DNA from 3 places in the Vibrio sp. J502 genome. Region 2 is predicted to be linked to each of the others. Evidence: riboswitches for the same ligand, from Rfam matches in the RefSeq annotation. Region 2 holds a riboswitch; each other region holds the start of a gene.
What was found. Region 2 has a riboswitch for thiamine pyrophosphate ahead of thiB (thiamine ABC transporter substrate binding subunit). Riboswitches for the same ligand answer to the same signal wherever they lie in the genome.

Region 1: it holds a riboswitch for thiamine pyrophosphate, as region 2 does, so the genes downstream of both, N5E84_RS15740 (thiamine ABC transporter substrate-binding protein) here and thiB (thiamine ABC transporter substrate binding subunit) in region 2, are expected to answer to the same signal.
Region 3: it holds a riboswitch for thiamine pyrophosphate, as region 2 does, so the genes downstream of both, thiD (bifunctional hydroxymethylpyrimidine kinase/phosphomethylpyrimidine kinase) here and thiB (thiamine ABC transporter substrate binding subunit) in region 2, are expected to answer to the same signal.

What each region holds. Positions count from the first base shown of each region.
Region 1 is NZ_CP104554.1:3,347,604-3,350,878, reverse strand. It holds partial or broken gene N5E84_RS21460 (ABC transporter permease subunit) at 1-672, opposite strand, end outside; gene N5E84_RS15745 (thiamine ABC transporter substrate binding subunit) at 722-1,363, opposite strand; gene N5E84_RS15740 (thiamine ABC transporter substrate-binding protein) at 1,341-1,625, opposite strand; TPP riboswitch at 1,780-1,899, opposite strand; partial or broken gene N5E84_RS15735 (flavin prenyltransferase UbiX) at 1,929-2,557, opposite strand; partial or broken gene mpl (UDP-N-acetylmuramate:L-alanyl-gamma-D-glutamyl-meso-diaminopimelate ligase) at 2,587-3,275, opposite strand, start outside.
Region 2 is NZ_CP104554.1:82,094-85,368, reverse strand. It holds gene thiP (thiamine/thiamine pyrophosphate ABC transporter permease ThiP) at 1-860, opposite strand, end outside; gene thiB (thiamine ABC transporter substrate binding subunit) at 874-1,866, opposite strand; TPP riboswitch at 1,933-2,052, opposite strand; gene N5E84_RS00480 (flavin prenyltransferase UbiX) at 2,082-2,711, opposite strand; gene mpl (UDP-N-acetylmuramate:L-alanyl-gamma-D-glutamyl-meso-diaminopimelate ligase) at 2,741-3,275, opposite strand, start outside.
Region 3 is NZ_CP104554.1:2,023,488-2,026,762, forward strand. It holds gene N5E84_RS09350 (chitinase) at 1-99, opposite strand, end outside; gene thiD (bifunctional hydroxymethylpyrimidine kinase/phosphomethylpyrimidine kinase) at 380-1,237, opposite strand; TPP riboswitch at 1,338-1,448, opposite strand; gene guaA (glutamine-hydrolyzing GMP synthase) at 1,498-3,051, opposite strand; gene guaB (IMP dehydrogenase) at 3,133-3,275, opposite strand, start outside.

The sequences.
Region 1 (3,275 bases), 100 kb from region 2:
GCGCACCAGCTTGTAAATCAAAATCAAATTGATCGCCTGATAAATCGCCAGCTCAATCGTGGTTGATTTAGGCCCGCCGCAAGTGCCATCACAGTGGCAAAACTGGTAAAACAGAGCATGAAACACCAAACCACAGACATGAGGAAGCTGCTGACGCAAACGCGGCCATTCAACCCAACGAAATTTGTGCCAATGACTCATGCCAAGATGCGCGCATAACTTATGTTGTTCTGCCGGAATCGACTCTAACGCTTGCAGCAATAAACGGCTGGCATACGGGAGATTAAAAAACAGATGCGCCAGTAAAATACCGTTTAATCCGTAAATGGAAAACGGCAGTTTGCTATCAAACCACGCGAGCAGCGAGGCGAGCAGACCGCTATTACCATAAATGGCCAACAAAACCAAATACGCCCACCAGCACCGGAAGCACTAAGGTCGTTGCAAACAATTTGATCAGCAGCGCACGTCCCCAAAATCGACGACGGTAAAGTGCGTGAGCAACAGGAACGCGAAACCAACACTGAGCAGCATCGACAAGCTGGCTTGGTAAAAACTAAATTGAGTGACATGGCGATAATACGGGTCTTGCCATACGTGCATCACATTTAAGCTGGGTGCTTGTAACAGCAACGCCGCCAAAGCACTGATGACAAAGGTCGCGACAAGCATCGCGACCCCAATGCCTATTTTAGGAATAGCATTCAAACTTTATCGCACCTTAAAACGTTAAGGCGGTTTGCCACTCACGGATCCACGCTTTACGCATCTCAGACACCTCTTGTGCGCTAAAGGTAAGCGCCTTTGGTGGCACAGCCAGCGTTTCAAAACCTTTCGGTAGCGCGACAGACGTCACAGGATACATCCAGTTTCCGGTTGGCATCACCGACTGAAATTGATCACTTAAAATAAAGTGCATGAACTCATCGGCCAATTTGCCGTTATCACTGTGTTTTACTTCGCAGCGACTTCCATTTGCATGTAGTGTCCTTCGGCAAATCGGCAGCCGCGTACTTGCGTCATTTTCCGCAATCAAATGATAGGCTGGAGAGGTGGTGTAAGAGAGCACCAGATCGGACTCACCTTTTAGAAACATCGCATAGGCTTCTGACCAACCTTTGGTGACTGTCACCGTCTTATTGGCGAGCTGTTGCCATGCTAAATTGGCTTTCTCACCATAGACAGATTTCATCCACAGCAGCAAACCTTGACCGGGTGTTGAAGTGCGTGGATCTTGATAAATCACTTTAAGATCATCGCGCTTTTCTACCAACTCTTTTAAGCTTTGGGGTGGGTTTGCTAATTTCTCTTTATTGTAAACAAAGGCAAAATAGCCGTAATCATAAGGAAACAAATGTTTCATCACTCCAACCACCGGGTAGCGTGACTTGGCCCGTCTCGACATTATGATTTGCCAATAAGCCAGTCTGTTTTGCCTCGGCCATTAAGTTGTTATCTAAACCGAGTACGATGTCTGCTTTACTGTTATTACCTTCAAGACGCAAACGGTTTAGGATCGATACCCCATCATCGAGTGCCACAAACTGAAGATCGCAAGCGCATTGTGCTTCGAATGCTTTTTCAATCGCCGGTCCCGGGCCCCCATTCTGATGCGAACGAGTCATAGGTATAAACGGTAAGGATATTGTCAGCGGCATGCGCTGAAAAAGAGGTGATGGTGGCAAGTGCAATGGTATTAAGAGTGGTGTTCAACTGGTCGCTCTCCTTGGTTGAGCGGCACAGGCTTGAGGAGGATGAGAATATTCCATTATTCCTATTCTGAGATCCTAACCCAATTCCTACGCCAGCATTATCTGGTTCAGGTTTACGGGTCCCAAGCTCACGCTTGATCTCAGCAGCATTCATTGAGATGAATGATTTGCTCCCCGTTGAGTGAGGTGGATTGTAATTGGAATTAACGCAATAAGCTACACCGTTGGGCGTGAGTCATATCCCCAACGTGGCACAAGCCCTTGTTCAACGCCTAAATGGTCCAAAATACGCGCCACCATAAAATCGACCAAGTCTTCAATTGACTGCGGCTGATGATAAAAACCGGGGGCAGCGGGCATAATGGTGACGCCCATTTGCGACAACTTGAACATGTTTTCTAAATGTAAGGTGGAAAACGGAGTTTCGCGCACCACTAACACCAATTGGCCACGCTCTTTCATCACGACATCGGCAGCACGTTCGATCAAATTATCGGACATGCCATGGGCAATCGCCGCAACGCTGCCTGCCGAACATGGCACACCACCATCTGTTTTGGCGCGGCAGAGCCCGAAGCCACTGGTGAAAACCACTCTTCTTTGCCGCACACGACAAGCTGTGAGGCATCGCAGTGTAAATGTTCCACCAACGCTGCTTTGGCTGCCTCACTCCCACTGGGCAACTTCAAACCGTGCTCGGTTGCAAGCACAACGCGCGCGGCCGAAGAGATCAAAAGATACACTCGGTAATCTGCAGCCAATAAACACTCCAACAGACGAAGTCCGTAAGGAGCACCTGAAGCGCCAGTAAAGGCTAAAGTGATGGCTTTCTGTTGTGTTGTCATAACTCTCTATTTCGTTTGTGTCGCTGGCATTACATGGCTTGATTTAATGCAAGTAGGAGCTTGTTATGAATACCTTCAAAGCCACCATTGCTCATCACCAAAATGTGATCGCCCGGCTGGGCTTCCTGCGCAATTTGCGCGACGAAAGCATCAATATCATCATTCACTTGCGCTGGTTGTGAGCATGGTCAGCCACATCCTGCACCGACCAAGCAAGATTGTTCGGCTGATAGAGATAAACTGAATCGGCTTGCTGTAATGACGCCGCTAAAGTTTGCTTATGTACGCCCAACTTCATCGTAGCAGAACGAGGCTCTAAAACCGCGATAATTTTCTGATCGCCTACCTTGTTACGTAAACCGCCCAAAGTAAGTTCAATGGCCGTTGGATGATGAGCAAAATCGTCATACAACGTAATACCGTTCACTTCGCCTTTGAGCTCTAAACGACGTTTGGTATTGATAAATTTGCCCAAAGCTTGACAGGCTAAATCCGGAGTGACACCCACGTGACGCGCCGCGCCAATCGCCATTAAGGCGTTATCGACATTATGATCGCCAACCAAATCCCAAGTCACGCGCCCCACGCGTTCATTGTCAAAGAACACATCAAATTGCGAACCATCACGCGTAATTTTTTCAGCTTTCCACTGCGCTTGCTCACCGGTAAACTCAGTTTCGCTCCAGCAGCCACGTGCGAGAACATCCGCTAATGCGCG
Region 2 (3,275 bases):
CATGCGCCGTCCCAGCATTGTGCTTTTCGATTGTCTCGACTAACCACATAATCACTCGCTTGACGCCCTGTGGTGATGGCTAATGGCTTCGCTAGACGTGAAATGGATAGAGACAGCAGCCCGCATAACAGCATCTGCCACAGCGCAAGCAGCGCACCAGCTTGTAAATCAAAATCAAATTTGATCGCCTGATAAATCGCCAGCTCAATCGTGGTTGATTTAGGCCCGCCGCCAAGTGCCATCACAGTGGCAAAACTGGTAAAACAGAGCATGAACACCAAACCACAGACATGAGGAAGCTGCTGACGCAAACGCGGCCATTCAACCCAACGAAATTTGTGCCAATGACTCATGCCAAGATGCGCGCATAACTTATGTTGTTCTGCCGGAATCGACTCTAACGCTTGCAGCAATAAACGGCTGGCATACGGGAGATTAAAAAACAGATGCGCCAGTAAAATACCGTTTAATCCGTAAATGGAAAACGGCAGTTTGCTATCAAACCACGCGAGCAGCGAGGCGAGCAGACCGCTATTACCATAAATGGCCAACAAACCAAATACGCCCACCAGCACCGGAAGCACTAAGGTCGTTGCAAACAATTTGATCAGCAGCGCACGTCCCCAAAATCGACGACGGTAAAGTGCGTGAGCAACAGGAACCGCGAAACCAACACTGAGCAGCATCGACAAGCTGGCTTGGTAAAAACTAAATTGAGTGACATGGCGATAATACGGGTCTTGCCATACGTGCATCACATTTAAGCTGGGTGCTTGTAACAGCAACGCCGCCAAAGCACTGATGACAAAGGTCGCGACAAGCATCGCGACCCCAATGCCTATTTTAGGAATAGCATTCAAACTTTATCGCACCTTAAAACGTTAAGGCGGTTTGCCACTCACGGATCCACGCTTTACGCATCTCAGACACCTCTTGTGCGCTAAAGGTAAGCGCCTTTGGTGGCACAGCCAGCGTTTCAAAACCTTTCGGTAGCGCGACAGACGTCACAGGATACATCCAGTTTCCGGTTGGCATCACCGACTGAAATTGATCACTTAAAATAAAGTGCATGAACTCATCGGCCAATTTGCCGTTATCACTGTGTTTTACTTTCGCAGCGACTTCCATTTGCATGTAGTGTCCTTCGGCAAAATCGGCAGCCGCGTACTTGGCGTCATTTTCCGCAATCAAATGATAGGCTGGAGAGGTGGTGTAAGAGAGCACCAGATCGGACTCACCTTTTAGAAACATCGCATAGGCTTCTGACCAACCTTTGGTGACTGTCACCGTCTTATTGGCGAGCTGTTGCCATGCTAAATTGGCTTTCTCACCATAGACAGATTTCATCCACAGCAGCAAACCTTGACCGGGTGTTGAAGTGCGTGGATCTTGATAAATCACTTTAAGATCATCGCGCTTTTCTACCAACTCTTTTAAGCTTTGGGGTGGGTTTGCTAATTTCTCTTTATTGTAAACAAAGGCAAAATAGCCGTAATCATAAGGAACAAATGTTTCATCACTCCAACCACCGGGTAGCGTGACTTGGCCCGTCTCGACATTATGATTTGCCAATAAGCCAGTCTGTTTTGCCTCGGCCATTAAGTTGTTATCTAAACCGAGTACGATGTCTGCTTTACTGTTATTACCTTCAAGACGCAAACGGTTTAGGATCGATACCCCATCATCGAGTGCCACAAACTGAAGATCGCAAGCGCATTGTGCTTCGAATGCTTTTTCAATCGCCGGTCCCGGGCCCCATTCTGATGCGAACGAGTCATAGGTATAAACGGTAAGGATATTGTCAGCGGCATGCGCTGAAAAAGAGGTGATGGTGGCAAGTGCAATGGTATTAAGAGTGGTGTTCAACTGGTCGCTCTCCTTGGTTGAGCGGCACAGGCTTGAGGAGGATGAGAATATTCCATTATTCCTATTCTGAGATCCTAACCCAATTCCTACGCCAGCATTATCTGGTTCAGGTTTACGGGTCCCAAGCTCACGCTTGATCTCAGCAGCATTCATTGAGATGAATGATTTGCTCCCCGTTGAGTGAGGTGGATTGTAATTGGAATTAACGCAATAAGCTACACCGTTGGGCGTGAGTCATATCCCCAACGTGGCACAAGCCCTTGTTCAACGCCTAAATGGTCCAAAATACGCGCCACCATAAAATCGACCAAGTCTTCAATTGACTGCGGCTGATGATAAAAACCGGGGGCAGCGGGCATAATGGTGACGCCCATTTGCGACAACTTGAACATGTTTTCTAAATGTAAGGTGGAAAACGGAGTTTCGCGCACCACTAACACCAATTGGCCACGCTCTTTCATCACGACATCGGCAGCACGTTCGATCAAATTATCGGACATGCCATGGGCAATCGCCGCAACGCTGCCTGCCGAACATGGGCACACCACCATCTGTTTTGGCGCGGCAGAGCCCGAAGCCACTGGTGAAAACCACTCTTCTTTGCCGCACACGACAAGCTGTGAGGCATCGCAGTGTAAATGTTCCACCAACGCTGCTTTGGCTGCCTCACTCCCACTGGGCAACTTCAAACCGTGCTCGGTTGCAAGCACAACGCGCGCGGCCGAAGAGATCAAAAGATACACTCGGTAATCTGCAGCCAATAAACACTCCAACAGACGAAGTCCGTAAGGAGCACCTGAAGCGCCAGTAAAGGCTAAAGTGATGGCTTTCTGTTGTGTTGTCATAACTCTCTATTTCGTTTGTGTCGCTGGCATTACATGGCTTGATTTAATGCAAGTAGGAGCTTGTTATGAATACCTTCAAAGCCACCATTGCTCATCACCAAAATGTGATCGCCCGGCTGGGCTTCCTGCGCAATTTGCGCGACGAAAGCATCAATATCATCATTCACTTGCGCTGGTTGTGAGCATTGGTCAGCCACATCCTGCACCGACCAAGCAAGATTGTTCGGCTGATAGAGATAAACTGAATCGGCTTGCTGTAATGACGCCGCTAAAGTTTGCTTATGTACGCCCAACTTCATCGTAGCAGAACGAGGCTCTAAAACCGCGATAATTTTCTGATCGCCTACCTTGTTACGTAAACCGCCCAAAGTAAGTTCAATGGCCGTTGGATGATGAGCAAAATCGTCATACAACGTAATACCGTTCACTTCGCCTTTGAGCTCTAAACGACGTTTGGTATTGATAAATTTGCCCAAAGCTTGACAGGCTAAATCCGGAGTGACACCCACGTGACGCGCCGCGCCAATCGCCATTAAGGCGTTATCGACATTATGATCGCCAACC
Region 3 (3,275 bases), 1.4 Mb from region 2:
ACCCGCGGAATTTTCAGGGTCAGGTAAGATATTTAACGCGTAACTGTTTGCGGCTAAGACACTGCTAATCAGCACGGCTAAATGCTTTGTTTTCAACATATCAATCCCTTATTTTTTGCTTAGTGGGTACGGTGAAAATAGTATGGATAGCCGAGCCATTGTTGACAGTGAAACTTATTAATTAAATGTCAAAATGCGAGTGGTTTCATCATGATGTAAACCAATTATCGTACGGCGACATCGCCCTTTGAAGGCAAGTCGATAAATATGAAAAAGCCTCAAAAAAGCTTGAGGCTTTTAGAGTTCAATCTATTTTTCATCAGGTTAAGTGAACAACCAATGCCTCAAATTTCTCAAGCATCATCGCACCGGCAATGGCTTAGCGCACATGAGTGTGGCCAGTAAAAAAGTGATGAACTGGGCCGCGACCTTGGCCAACATCCAGTTCATCGGCATAGCCAATGGCTTGCGATATGTACTGCTTAGCCAAATACACGGATTTGTGCAGGTTATTTCCTTGAGCAAGATAAGAAGCGATCGCAGAAGAGAGCGTGCAACCCGTCCCATGGGTATTTGGGGTTGGAAAACGCTTCGCACTGAGTAATTCTGACGAATATTTCATGATCAAAAGATCATTGCTGTTTTCAGCGTGTTCTAAATGCCCACCTTTTAGCAACACCGCCTTTGCACCCAACGCTCGTAAGTCAGCCACCATGTCGTTCATTTCTGCTTCAGACTGAGGAACCGGCTTGCCAGTAAGCACTGCTCCTTCAAATAAATTGGGGGTAATGATGTCAGCCAAAGGGATCAACGTTTCTTTTAATGTGCTGATTGCCGATTGCTCAAGTAATAAATCACCACTGGTCGCCACCATCACGGGGTCTATCACAAGGCTCTTGGGTTGGTATTGCTGCATTTTTTTGGCAACGATCTTGATGATACCGGCATCGGCTAGCATGCCAATTTTAACGGCCACGATCTTCAAGTCGCTAAAGACAGCATCTAACTGGCTTTCAATATGATCAAGTGGAATGGGGAAAATGGCAGAAACGCCTTGAGTATTTTGTGAGGTAATGGCGGTAATAACGGAACACGCGAAACTGCCGGTTGCCGATATCGCTTTGATGTCGGCTTGAATGCCTGCCCCTCCACCGCTGTCAGACCCTGCGATAGTGAGTACAACAGGTATGTTTAATAGCGTCGTTTCTTGTGTGTGTTTCTGTATTGGTTGTGCCATGGTCGCTCCTATGACAAGACATACAGGAACTGACTTTGACCGTGGTTTGGAAAGTTCGGTAATCGAATTTACAAAGGTTAGCCGTTGTTATTCGGCTCGTGACAAAGTGCTCATAGTTCCCTACGTCAGTATTAACTGAATCAGGTTCGACGGGTCTCGAATTTCGATCTCAGCCTATGCAGAATCTGCATCGGCTCCCCGACTATTTCGCAGCAATCATAACAGGGCACTCACCGAAGGAGTACGCTTTTTTAGAGGAATTATTCCCACTCAATGGTGGCTGGTGGCTTACCTGAAATATCGTAAACCACACGAGAAATACCATTCACTTCATTGATGATACGGTTAGAAACCTTACCCAAGAACTCATAAGGCAGGTGCGCCCAATGTGCTGTCATAAAGTCAATGGTTTCCACAGCGCGTAGCGATACAACCCAATCGTATTTACGTCCATCACCCATAACGCCTACTGAACGAACAGGTAAGAAAACCGTGAAAGCTTGTGACACTTTGTTATACAGATCAGCGGCATGCAGCTCTTCAATGAAAATAGCATCGGCGCGGCGCAGCAAATCACAGTACTCTTTCTTCACTTCGCCCAACACGCGTACGCCAAGGCCAGGACCAGGGAACGGATGGCGGTAAAGCATGTTGTAAGGCAGGCCAAGCTCTAGGCCAATCTTGCGTACTTCATCTTTGAAAAGCTCACGCAGTGGTTCAACCAATCCCATTTCCATATCATCAGGCAAACCGCCAACGTTATGGTGAGATTTAATCACGTGCGCTTTACCTGTTTTAGAGGCAGCCGATTCAATCACATCTGGGTAAATCGTGCCTTGCGCAAGCCATTTCGCATTTTTCAATTTCTTTGATTCTTCATCGAAGATATCAACAAACACATGGCCGATGATTTTGCGTTTCGCTTCCGGATCAGACTCACCTTGCAGTGCGTTGAGGAAACGATCTTCTGCATTAACATGAATGATGTTTAAACCAAACTTGTTGCCAAACATATCCATTACTTGCTGAGCTTCATTCAGACGCAATAGGCCGTTATCAACGAATACGCAGGTTAATTTATCGCCAATCGCTCGGTGAGCCAGCATCGCCACAACTGACGAATCTACACCACCCGATAGGCCAAGGATCACCTCATCGTCGCCGACTTGCTCTTTAATACGAGCAACTGCATCTTCGATGATAGACTCAGCCGTCCATAGACGCTCACAACCACAAACGTTGAGAACGAAATTCTCAAGCATTTTTAGACCGTTTTTGGTGTGCGTGACTTCTGGGTGAAACTGCACGCCATAATATTTTTTCTCTTCATTCGCCATTGCCGCATAAGGACAAGTTTCCGTTTGCGCTGTTTTAACAAAATCAGCCGGAATTTGCACCACTTTATCACCATGGCTCATCCAAACATCTTGCGTTAGCTCAAGGTCGCTAAACAGGGCCGATTCACCCATTAGCTGTACAGCTGCATAACCAAATTCACGTTCCTCAGAACTGGCCACTTTTCCGCCCAACTGTTCAGCCATGGTTTGCATGCCATAGCAAACACCAAACACAGGTACGCCAGAATCAAACACATATTGTGGCGCACGCGGAGAGTTGGCTTCAGTCACACTTTCAGGACCACCAGAAAGAATAATGCCATCTGGGTTGAATTCACGGATGTCTGCTTCTTCAACATCCCAGCTCCACAGCTCACAATAAACACCGATTTCGCGAACACGGCGGGCAACCAGTTGTGTGTACTGAGAGCCGAAATCTAAGATCAGAATACGTTGGTCATGGATATCTTTAGTCATTTAAGGTCAATCTCAATCATTAATGTAGTGGATGGGGAGCATCGCGCTCCCCATAAGCTTCAAGCTATTCGTGGTTCGTCATTAACCCAAGCGGTAGTTTGGCGCTTCTTTGGTAATTTGAACGTCGTGCACGTGTGACTCTTTCATACCTGCACCAGAGATACGAACAAACTCGGCTTTAGTGCGCAGATCTTCGATAGTGGCCGAGCCAGTTAAGCCCATGC